DNA from 2 places in the Niabella digestorum genome. Region 1 is predicted to be linked to the other one. Evidence: riboswitches for the same ligand, from Rfam matches in the RefSeq annotation. Region 1 holds a riboswitch; the other holds the start of a gene.

Region 1 (5,926 bases):
AGTGGCCCGGGCGGTTATGTAGCTGCTATCCGCGCATCCCAACTGGGTTTTAAAACAGCTATTATTGAAAAAGAAAGCCTGGGAGGTATTTGCCTTAACTGGGGTTGTATTCCTACCAAAGCATTATTGAAGAGTGCACAGGTGTATAACGATATTAAGCATGCCCAAGACTACGGTATTGAAGCTAGCGGAACCCCAAATTTCGAAGCAATTATTAAGCGCAGTCGCAGTGTAGCTGATAAGATGAGTAAGGGCGTCAACTTTTTAATGCGCAAAAATAAGATTGATGTTATCATGGGCTTTGGCACCCTAAAAGCCAAAGGCCAAGTAGAGGTAAAATCGGCCGACGGGAAAACGCAGATTGTTGAAGGAAAACATATTATCATAGCGACAGGTGGGCGCAGCCGCGAATTACCCACAATGAAACAAGATGGTAAAAAGATCATTGGCTATCGCGAAGCCATGTCATTGCCTAAACAACCCAAAAGCATTATTGTAGTAGGTAGCGGCGCTATTGGAATAGAATTCGGCTACTTCTACAACAGCCTTGGTACTAAAGTTACCATTGTAGAATATCTGCCTCGCATCGTTCCGGTAGAAGATGAAGACATTTCAAAAGAACTAGAAAAAAATCTGAAAAAACAAGGCATCGAAATACTTGTTAACAGCGAAGTAACCGGCGTAGATACTTCTGGAGAAGGCGTAAAAGCCAAAATCAAAACTGCAAACGGTGAAGTAGAGTTGCAAGCCGATATCTTATTGAGCGCCGTAGGTGTTGCAGCCAATATCGAAGGTATTGGACTGGAAACATTAGGTATTAAAACCGATAAAGGAAAGATACTTGTCGACAAATACTATAAAACCAATGTAGACGGTTTCTATGCCATCGGAGACTGTGTGCCCGGACAGGCATTGGCACATGTTGCAAGTAAAGAAGGTATTGTATGTGTGGAAGCAATCGCCCATGCCGAAGGTAAATACAAGCATCAGCCGGAGCCTATCGATTATAACAACGTGCCGGGATGTACTTACTGCTATCCTGAAATTGCCAGCGTGGGTTATACCGAAGCGAAAGCCAAAGAAGCCGGATACGAAGTAAGAGTAGGAAAATTCCCGCTAAGTGCTAGTGGAAAAGCAAGCGCTGCAGGACATGCGGAAGGTTTCGTAAAAGTTATTTTCGATGCAAAATACGGCGAATGGCTCGGTACTCACATGATTGGTTATAACGTTACCGAAATCATCTCCGAAACCGTAGTAGGTCGCAAGCTCGAAACTACTTATCACGAAGTGCTGAACAGCATCCACCCACACCCGACCATCAGTGAAAGTGTGAAAGATGCTATCGAAGTGGCTTACGACGAAGCAATCCATTTATAAATATAGCTGTATTATATTCACTAGAGCGGCACGCATCGTAGCCGCTCTTTATATATATACCAAAATAATGTGCTCAATGGATGCGTCAGTGCGATTTATCCGCCATATCTCGCTTACTAAAACAAATAGATATTGTTAATTATTTGCCATCATCGCACTATTTATATAGTTTCCGATAAATTTGCCAAAAACTTAGGCCGATGCCCGTTAATCATTTGTTAGTCATATATCTTATCAGTCTCTTACTTGTGCTGTTACCGTCATTTGGCTTAGCCAAATTATTTAAACAAGCAGGTCGTGAATCTTGGAAAGCCTATATTCCATTTTATAATACATGGATAATGCAAGATATTGCCCAGCGCCCCAAACACTGGGTATTCTGGCAGTTGATTCCGGTAGTAGGCTGGTTTATCACGCCAGGTATATTTATTGAATTTGCTAAAGTATTCTGTCGGTTTTCATTTCTGGATCATACGGCAGCAGCACTGGTTCCCTTCTTTTACTTCCCTTGGCTGGCAAAGAATAAAGACGCGCGCTTTATAGGACCAGAAGGAGTAAAAAAACACAGAAAACCGGGATGGCGCGAATGGGTAGATGCAGCCATTTTTGCAATAGTTGCCGCTACGCTTATTCGCACTTTTGTGTTTGAAGCTTATACGATTCCTTCCAGCTCTATGGAAAAAACCTTATTGGTAAAAGATTTTCTATTTGTAAGTAAACTTAGTTATGGACCGCGTATACCCAATACGCCGCTATCGGTGCCTTTCGTACATAACTATTTACCTTTTACCAATGGCAAGTCTTACTCTACGCTAATTCAATTACCCTATATCAGATGGTTTGCATCGCCGGTAAAAAGAAATGACTGCGTAGTGTTTAACTTCCCCGCGGGAGACAGTGTCATTCATCGTCCGGAATTTGAATCCGCCAATCCGTATTATGATATTAAAAGAAGAGCAGCCGCAGGCTCGCAGGAAGATCAATACATACTTAACAATCCAGAAACATTTCCGGTAGTATCTCATCCCCCGGATAAAACAGATAATTACATCAAACGTTGTGTCGCCGTAGCAGGAGACACCTTGCAAATTGTTGATGGCATTGTATACATCAATAATAAACCCGGTTATGTCTCTCCTACTTCCGCAACCTATTATTATTTCAGAACGAAAAATAATGTCATCATTGATGAAGACTTTCTGCGTGAAGCCGGCATTGCTTTAAATATGGAGAGCGGCATGCCCGACTTCAGTCCTTTGGGCAATAATATATATCATATTAATCTCACATTGGACGAGCTGGAAATTCTTAAAAAACTTCCTGCAGTGGATGCTGCCAGCATCACTAAAGAAAGAATACCTACTAATGCGGAGCCCGAGCGCTTGTTCCCTTATTATGATAAAGCGCACGAATGGTCGGTAGATGATTACGGCCCCATCTGGGTTCCTAAAAAAGGTAGTACCATTACCTTAACTCCTGAAAATTACCCTATTTATGAACGTGTCATCAGGTCCTATGAAGGCAATACCTTGGAGGTGAAAGACGGGAAATACTATATCAACGGCCAAGCCACTAACCAGTATACTTTTAAAATGGATTATTACTGGATGATGGGTGACAATCGTCATAAGAGCCAGGATAGCCGATTCTGGGGTTTTGTACCCGAAAGCGCCGTAGTAGGTAAAGCCTGGATGATATGGTTCAGCTATGACAAGGGACCGCGATGGAAACGTCTGTTTAAAATCATCAAATAAAATCATCAACGCTTTATAAAAAAGCCTGTGTGAAAATCAGTCAACTTCACATAGGCTTTTATTTTAAACGCACTTACTATTACACTTTCCGTAATATTTTGAAAACTATTTCTCAAATGAACAGCCATAGGTGCTCATAAAAAATATTTATTCCACCTACGAAACCTTTAAACCAATTTTTTACTATATCTTTGCAGCGCCTTTTCAAGGCACAGTGTTTCCCGGGGTGCTGAATCAATTATTATTGATGAGGCTGAGATTATACCCGCAAACCTGATCAGGGTAATGCCTGCGCAGGGAAGGATGATATCCCTCCTTTCTTATTTCAGCATTCCCCTCTCATTATTTTTTTAACCCGGCACTGCACATAGCAGGCCACAAAAGAAAAAACAAATGAAGAGGATTTTCATGTTCGCATGCATCGTTGTGTATGCACATCATGCCGTTAATGCACAAAACACAACTACCAGAGACAGTGTACAAGAACTTACTCCTGTTGAAGTACGCTCTACAAGATTGAATGAAAAATCACCATTTGCTGTATCCAACCTCAGCTCTAAAGAAATCGAAAAGCAAAATCTAGGACAAAACTTCCCTTACTTACTCAATCAGATTCCTTCAGTTATTACAAGTTCAGATGACGGTATTGGAGTAGGTTATTCATCGTTACGCATCAGAGGAACCGATATTACCAGAACCAATGTTACCTTCAATGGCATTCCCGTAAATGATCCCGAATCGCAAGGTGCCTTCTTTGTAAACTTCGGCGACTTGGCGTCATCGGCAAACTCTGTACAAATACAACGCGGCGTAGGCTCTTCTACCAACGGAGCCGGCGCTTTTGGAGCTTCTCTAAACATCTACAATATTGAGCAAAGTAAAAAAGCTTATGCATCTGTGAGTAATGCATATGGCTCCTTCAATACGTGGAAACATACGCTGAAAGCCGCAACAGGACTGCTGCCCGGAGGTTTTCAGGTAGATGTACGGTTGTCCAAAATTAGTTCCGATGGTTATATACAACGTTCATTCAGTGATTTGAAGTCGCTTCAATTTCTTGCCGGATGGACGTCAAAAAATGAAAAGACGAATATTAAATTTAATCTGCTTACCGGGAGGGAAAGAACCGGACAAGCATGGAATGGTATTGGCACCTACTATACTTCCGAAGATGACCCATCTACAGTAAATTACACCAAACAATTAGATGCCATTGGCAGAAGAACCAATACACTCGGTAAAATAAGTGATGGGGTTTACTATGAAGACCAGACCGATAATTATCAGCAGGATTATTATCAGGCATTCTTCAATCATAAATTCAACAATCACTGGTCTTCCAATATCAGCTTGTTTTTAACAAGAGGACGAGGCTATTATAATGAGTACAAAATTGGTGAAGATTTTGACGACTATGGGCTACATCCTGTTACCATTGGAGATTCTGTAATCACATCTACCGATCTAATACGCCAATTATGGCTCGACAACCATTACTATGGTACCGTATTTTCTGCAAACTATAACAAAGAAAATACCACTATCAATATTGGTGGAGCCTATACTATATTTGATGCTAAACACTACGGCTTTGTAAAATGGGCACAAGTAGGGTTTCCCAATGATTACCGTTGGTACAACTTACCCGCAAAAAAGAACGACTTTAATATATACACAAAGCTACAGCAGCAGCTCATTACTAATCTGTACGGCTTTGCCGACTTACAAGTGAGGGTGGTGGATTATACCATTAACGGTTTCAGAAAGAACCCCGATATTCATTCAAAAAATCAGTTCACTTTCTTTAATCCCAAGGCAGGATTAAGCTATATCATCAAGCATCCCAAAACAGCAATAAGCAAAATATATGGATCTGTAGCCATTGCTAATAAAGAGCCTAATCGTAACGACTTCGAAGCAAATACAGATGAAGCTCCCCGTCCTGAACGATTAACAGATGTTGAGCTGGGATATGGCTTTAATGCCCCTAAGTGGGAAGCTGAAATTAACGGATACTATATGAAATATAAAGACCAGCTCATTCTTACCGGGAAAATTAATGATGTAGGAGCTTATACGCGTACTAATGTGGATAATAGTTATCGAGCCGGTATAGAACTCTCTGTTGCTGCAAAACCTGTAGATTGGTTGCAAGTCGCTGCCAATGCCACTTTCAGCCGCAATAAAATAAAAAGTATCACGCAATACGATGATGACTATGATAACGGCGGACAGATAGCGACCACCCTTACCAATACCGATATATCCTTCTCCCCCAACATCATATCAGGAGCTTCTCTTACTGTAGAGCCTTTTACTAAACCTGCAGACGCGCAACATTTCTATATTGATGTTCTAGGGAAATATGTAGGAAGACAATATCTCGACAATGCTCAGAATAAGCTTAAGAGCATTAATCCTTATGCGTTGGCTGATGTAAGACTCAGATATCAGTTTAGCTCTAATACTTTTAAAGATATTAGTATCATAGGTATGATTAATAACGTATTTAATAAAAAATACGAAAACAGCGGATATACTTTTAGTTACCTATATGGCGGGGTTTTCACTACGGAAAATTATTACTTTCCCCAGGCGGGCACGAACTGGAACCTCGGTATTTCCTTTACTTTCTAATCAAAAACATATACAACAAAAAAGCCTGTCGATGTAATATCGACAGGCTTTTTAATTATCCTAAAAAAATATTAATCATTATCGAAAGCTTCTTTCCAGGCCAGAATACCACCTTCTACATTCACAGTTTTTTTAAAGCCTAATGTTTCTAAGTGTAA
Region 2 (5,926 bases), on a different contig from region 1:
AAAGAAGAGCGTGTGTTTGAACCCAGCATGAAAGACGAAGTACGAGCTACATTACAGAAAGAATGGGCCCGTGCTATTAAAGCCGCACAAGCTTGGGCAGAGTAAGAAATCGCTGCGATGCTTTTGGCAATTGGATAATTAGTTCCTTAACCTTTAAATGCTCCATATGAATATTTTTACCAGTGAATTAATCGGCACCGCCATACTTATTCTGTTAGGTAATGGTGTGGTAGCTAACGTACTGCTAAATAAAACAAAAGGCAATAATGGCGGATGGATTGTGATAACTTTTGGATGGGCCATGGCTGTGTTTGCGGGAGTGTTTATTACGTCCGCGCATAGTGGAGGACATCTTAATCCAGCTGTTACTATTGCCATGGCTTATTTAGGAAAAATAAGCGCTTCTTCTGTAGGCCAGTATATAGCCGGGCAAATGCTGGGTGCTATGTTAGGCTCCTTGCTAGTATGGCTGTCTTACAAACAGCATTATGAGCAAACGGAGGATACTGGTGCTAAGCTGGCAACTTTTAGTACCGGCCCCGCAATTCGCAACCCTATCAATAATCTGATTACCGAAGCCATTGGAACCTTTGTATTGATATTCGGAGCACTGTTTTTGTCCGCACCGGCCAGCAGTGTGGGTTCGTTAGAGGCGTTACCTGTGGCTTTGATTGTATTAGCTATAGGTTTAAGCTTGGGTGGTCCTACCGGATATGCTATCAATCCGGCAAGAGACTTAGGTCCTCGTATCATGCATGCTATTTTACCACTTGGTAAAAAAGGAAGCAGCGATTGGTCTTATAGCTGGATTCCCGTTCTGGGTCCAATTATTGGAGGATTATTAGCTGCGATAGTTTTTGATTTATTAGTATAAGAAACTTTTTGTGGTAGTATACTCTCGGGCATTATTTTCTCAACGATAATTCGGAACCAGGAGTATAAAATGATGAGGTGTAGTCTGAATGTCAGGCTACACCTCATTTATTTTGCATATTCCCATGCTGCTACTTCATTGGTATTAATAATAGATGTTGGGGGAAACTTGCCAAAGCACACATGGCCCCCTTTCATGCTCGATAAGCTCGTTACCCAAATGTGCATGATAGATAAAATAATAAGGCCTTACGGGGCCTACATGTAATGTCCATTTCAATTTTCAATTAGTCCAATATGATTAAAGTATATCCTGCTGTAAATCATTTTTATCTTGTCAAAGCTTCTTAAATAAAATATAAAACCTTATACGATATTTCTTCTTACAGTATTTTTCATCCTATATTTGTGCTGCTCATGGGGTGCCTTAATATAACGGGCTGAGATTATACCCAAAGAACCTGATCCAGGTAATGCTGGCGTAGGGAGTTGAAGTATCTTCTGTCTATTATATTATCCAGACATCCCTGTGAGTTGTCTATAACAACAGGGAATTATGAGCATTCAGCATTGGATTTCTCTTTTTTGGGAGCAGCTTAAAGCCGTACCATTATTGGAATGGATTGGCGTGAGCTTTGGTGTGGCCGAAGTATTGTTGGCTAAAGCTAATAAAGTATGGTTATATCCTTGTGGCATTATTGCCGTACTTATCTCCATTTATATTTTTTTTCATGCCGGGTTGTATGCCGAAAGTGCATTACATGTCTATTATTTTGTGATGAGCGTGTACGGCTGGTGGCGCTGGCAGAAAGGGAATAATGCTTTAACACATATTACTCGTGCCAATCGATCGGATTGGCTTGTGACTACAGGAATTGTAGTGGTTGCATTTTTTGTGCTGTATTTTGTACTTATACAGTTTACTGATTCTACCGTTCCGATTTTTGATTCGTGGGTGAGTGCCACTGCTTGGGCTGGAATGTGGTTGCTTGCAAAACGCAAGATAGAAAATTGGATATTGCTCAATATCAGTAATGCTTTTGCCATACCGCTTTTGATTTATAAAGAATTGCCTCTGTATGCCCTACTAACATTGTTTCTTTTTATTGTAGCTATACTGGGTTATAGAGATTGGAGTAGGATTTTGAAAAAACAAAAACAAGTTCATGAGTTTAGTTTTGAATAAGGAAGAAGTCGCTCATTTGAGAACATTATGTCAGAAATCTGAGAAAGCAGGCGCTTTAACCCCCGCGCTTTTAAATATCATTTATGAGAGGCAATGGTTTAAACTTTTCGTGCCTAAACACTTGAATGGTTTGGAGCTGAGTCTTCCTGAGGCATTGCGTGTTGAGGAAGCCTTGGCTTACGTGGACGGAAGTCTGGGCTGGACCGTAACCCTTTGTGCAGGAGCCAACCTGTTTGTAGGATATATTGAAGAAGATACTGGCGCCAAAATTTTCAGTAAAAAAAATGTATGCCTAGGAGGAAGTGGTGCCGTGAACGGCGTTGCCCGCCTGGTGAAGAATGGATATATCATCAATGGATGTTGGAAATATGCTACAGGGGCTCCACATCTTACTCATTTTACAGCTAATTGTATTATTGAAAAAGACGGCAAAACTGTACTTACAGAGCAAGGGCAACCATTGGTACGTTCTTTCTTCTTTAAGAAAAACGAGGTAGAGGTTTTGGAAGACTGGAATACTATAGGCCTCAGGGCTACAGCCAGCCATAGCTTTAGGGTTAAAGATCTCAAGGTAAAACCTGAGCGAAGTTTTATTATCGATACCGCGCATACTACATTGAAGCATGATATTTACCACTATCCATTTATGTCTTTTGCAGAAACCACCATTGCTGTAAATACCTTGGGTATGGTAAATCATTTACTGGAAGAGACCAACAACATATTACTGCAGAGGTTCGAACTTAATCGAATTAATAAATTGCAGTTCAAGGAGGCGAAAACAATCCTTCGGGTCCATCAGCAAAAAATCAATAAGCTTGCGACTGATTTTTATAAAATAGCTGATCATTCTTGGGCAGAACTACTGCAGAAAGGAAGATTGAGGCAATCACGTTTGCTCAGTGTACGGCATAAAAGTCGCCTTTTAGTACAAACCTGTAGACAGGCTGCTGCAGAAATATTACCTTATTGCGGATTATTTGCAGCCAACGAAAATACGGAGGTCAACAAAATATTTAGAGATATATTTACAGCTAGCCAGCATGGGCTTTTGACTTTCTCTACATACCGTTAGATGCAAATCGTTTGGCCAACTTCTTAATGTCTTCGGCTATACGACTGATGAATAAAAACTGATCGGCAACGGGTTTAAAGGTGGTCAGCATCTTTCGCGTTTCCGTATCAATGATCCCTTGTTGTAATTCTCTTCTTCGTTTTTCGATCAGTTCGTTCAGTTCGTGTTTCAGCTCCATTGGAGCATCATTATGTTTTGATTCCTGAATTTCTTTCCCTTTGTTTTCGATTAAGGAGATAGACTCATTAAGATCGGCGATGATATCGTTCTTGATGGCACTAAAATCCTCATGAGGAAATACATTAGAAAATCCTTTAGTCATGGCTGCCAAGGAAACAATGTGCGAGTTGAGGGTGTAGACGAGCACCACCATCTGGTGGATGCGTTTAATATCGCCCTGTTTGCTCTTAGGTTCGTTCATCATCCGGGTAAACCCTCCGGACAAGTTAGCCTGCTCAATGAACGCATCTTTTCTCCGGATATTATAATCTCTTTCATTTAACTGCCCTGTGGCAAAAATTCCGGCCACAGTTTCGAAATAAGCTTTGGTGGCAATAAGTGCTTTTACCATATAAGTACTGATTTGTCTTCTTTCCCAAGAAGGTACCAGTACATACGCCGCCGTAAGCGCAATAATCGATCCAACAGTAGTATCAATCAGTCTACTTTTGAAAATTTCATAAAAACGATGGCTGTTTAGCAGATAAAAATAGATCATCACATAAGCGGTCATGAATATTACGCTTACCAGATATCGGGTACGCATGAAGCTATAGGTGATGATCATCAGCACAATCATGGCAGCAAACTTGCCATTTTGTGTGGGAATAATAAACAATAATCCTAGTCCTATTAAAGCTCCTATAAAAGTACCTATCAGTCTGTGATAGTTTCTTTGTCGGGTTACACTATAAGTGGGTTTTAAAATTACAATGATGGTTAGCAAAACCCAGTAGCTATACTGCAATTTAAGCGCATGCGCTACGATATAACCCAGCAGACAGGCTATGGTAACACGGATAGAATGACGAAAAGTATTGGACTTTAAAGAGAGATTCTCTTTTAGAGTTTGAATATTCAAATCCGTCTTGTTAACGAAATATTGATAATCGTCGGATAACTTGTACTTCTGAACTTTTTTGATGTCATATCGAGTATAATGATGCAGGGTGTATATGCGCAATGTAATATCTTCTACCGACTGTAATAGTTTGCGCATGTTTACGATGGCGTCGAATGACTCGGGCTTTCGGTAATCATTGGCAAAATTTTCAAATCGCTCTTTAAGCACTCTTAATTCGTTGTTCAGCCTTCTGGATGCGCGTGTAGGCCTTCCACTTTGTACAGCTAAGCCGATAAGATGCAGTTCATCCACAATTACATCAATCACACGCCTGAAATCTTCTAGAATGCCACTTTCATCAAAGCGTTTATGCATGGACTGGTAATTGTAAAACGTAGCAGCAGCTTTTTCAAAAAGGTCAATCGATTCTAAAAAGATTACTAATAAGGTTCTGCTGGTAATGGTAGACTCTTTGACAATGCTGCGGCTTTTGAACATCATCTCACGCAGTAGACTTTGCTTGTCTTCAATCTGCTGCTGCTGTTCCATTAATCGCTTATATATGCTGTCATAATCAGCATTTTTATCATAAAACAGCGCCCGAGTAGCAAAATAATCTCCTATGGAAATAATACAATCCCCAAGCGCCTGTTGTATTACTTTATAAGGCCTTACACCGAACAAAGCCAAACTCAGTATCATATACCAGCAACCGCCGGCTACTAATGTGACACTGTGCATTAATACCTGGGAGTTTTCCATGTGGAGATCCAGATTAATCACCATAATAAGCATACCCGCAAATCCCACGGCATTGACACGAGCCCCATACACTCCGATCATGCTGAGCATAAAACAAAAAAGCAAAATTTCGAAGCCCAGTAGTATATGGTACTGATTGATAAATCCGGTTATAAGAGATATCAGGAAGATGAGTCCTATCGACGCCAACATACCATTTCGCCGTTGGCCGATGGGGCCGGGAATATCCGAAGTACTTACGGCTAGTGCTCCCAGTGAAAGGATTAATCCCGTCTGAAGCCTATCAAAATAATTACACACAATAACAGGGAGCGTAATACCAATGGTAATACGAATAGCCTCATTAAAATAGTAGCTGTTGACAAACTTGCGATATTCTTTTATATAGTCCACCGGTCAAAAAAATGATCAGTTATTCTAAGTTAAAAAGTTCGCCGATAATGTAGCTCCGATCCCGGGTGTTTCAGGAACCTCTATCACGCCTTTATCTTTATATCGGATACCTCCTTCCACCGGGTCTTCATTAAACATAAGGGCTGTGTCAAAATCGTAATACACAATATTGTCGCTGCATAAGGCTAGATGGGCAAATGCACTCATCGCAATACGTGATTCCAAAAAAGCACCTATCTGAATTTCCATATTAGCAGCCTCGGCAAGCTGTATCATTTGTAAAGCTTTAAAGATACCTCCGCTTTTTCCCAGTTTGATGTTGATACGGTCACAAGCTTTCAGGTCTATTAGTCTTTTCACATCGTGGGAATCACAACAGCTTTCATCGCTCATGATAGGAATAGGACTCTGCTTTCTAAGTTCGGGCAACTTCATAAAATCCCAGCGTGGTAAAGGTTCTTCGCAGTGTTGAATATTGAAGGGCTCCATCGCTTTAAGCGCCTCCACCGCTTCCTCAAACTGCCAACCTTGGTTGGCGTCGATTCTCAGGGGAATATCATAGCCTACTGCCTCT

Evidence for each region. A riboswitch is a leader RNA that binds a small molecule or an ion and turns the genes downstream of it on or off. The one in region 1 is predicted to bind thiamine pyrophosphate.
Region 2: another riboswitch for thiamine pyrophosphate. It lies ahead of pnuC (nicotinamide riboside transporter PnuC); the one in region 1 lies ahead of V2H41_RS06120 (TonB-dependent receptor).

What each region holds. Positions count from the first base shown of each region.
Region 1 is NZ_JAZGLY010000003.1:152,001-157,926, forward strand. Features, by position in the region: gene lpdA (dihydrolipoyl dehydrogenase) at 1-1,377, shown strand, start outside; gene lepB (signal peptidase I) at 1,719-3,131, shown strand; TPP riboswitch at 3,344-3,449, shown strand; gene V2H41_RS06120 (TonB-dependent receptor) at 3,525-5,768, shown strand; gene V2H41_RS06125 (rhodanese-like domain-containing protein) at 5,840-5,926, opposite strand, start outside.
Region 2 is NZ_JAZGLY010000004.1:132,868-138,793, reverse strand. Features, by position in the region: gene glpK (glycerol kinase GlpK) at 1-105, shown strand, start outside; gene V2H41_RS08095 (MIP/aquaporin family protein) at 167-874, shown strand; TPP riboswitch at 1,282-1,380, shown strand; gene pnuC (nicotinamide riboside transporter PnuC) at 1,430-2,059, shown strand; gene V2H41_RS08085 (acyl-CoA dehydrogenase family protein) at 2,040-3,134, shown strand; gene V2H41_RS08080 (FUSC family membrane protein) at 3,121-5,352, opposite strand; gene V2H41_RS08075 (mandelate racemase/muconate lactonizing enzyme family protein) at 5,377-5,926, opposite strand, start outside.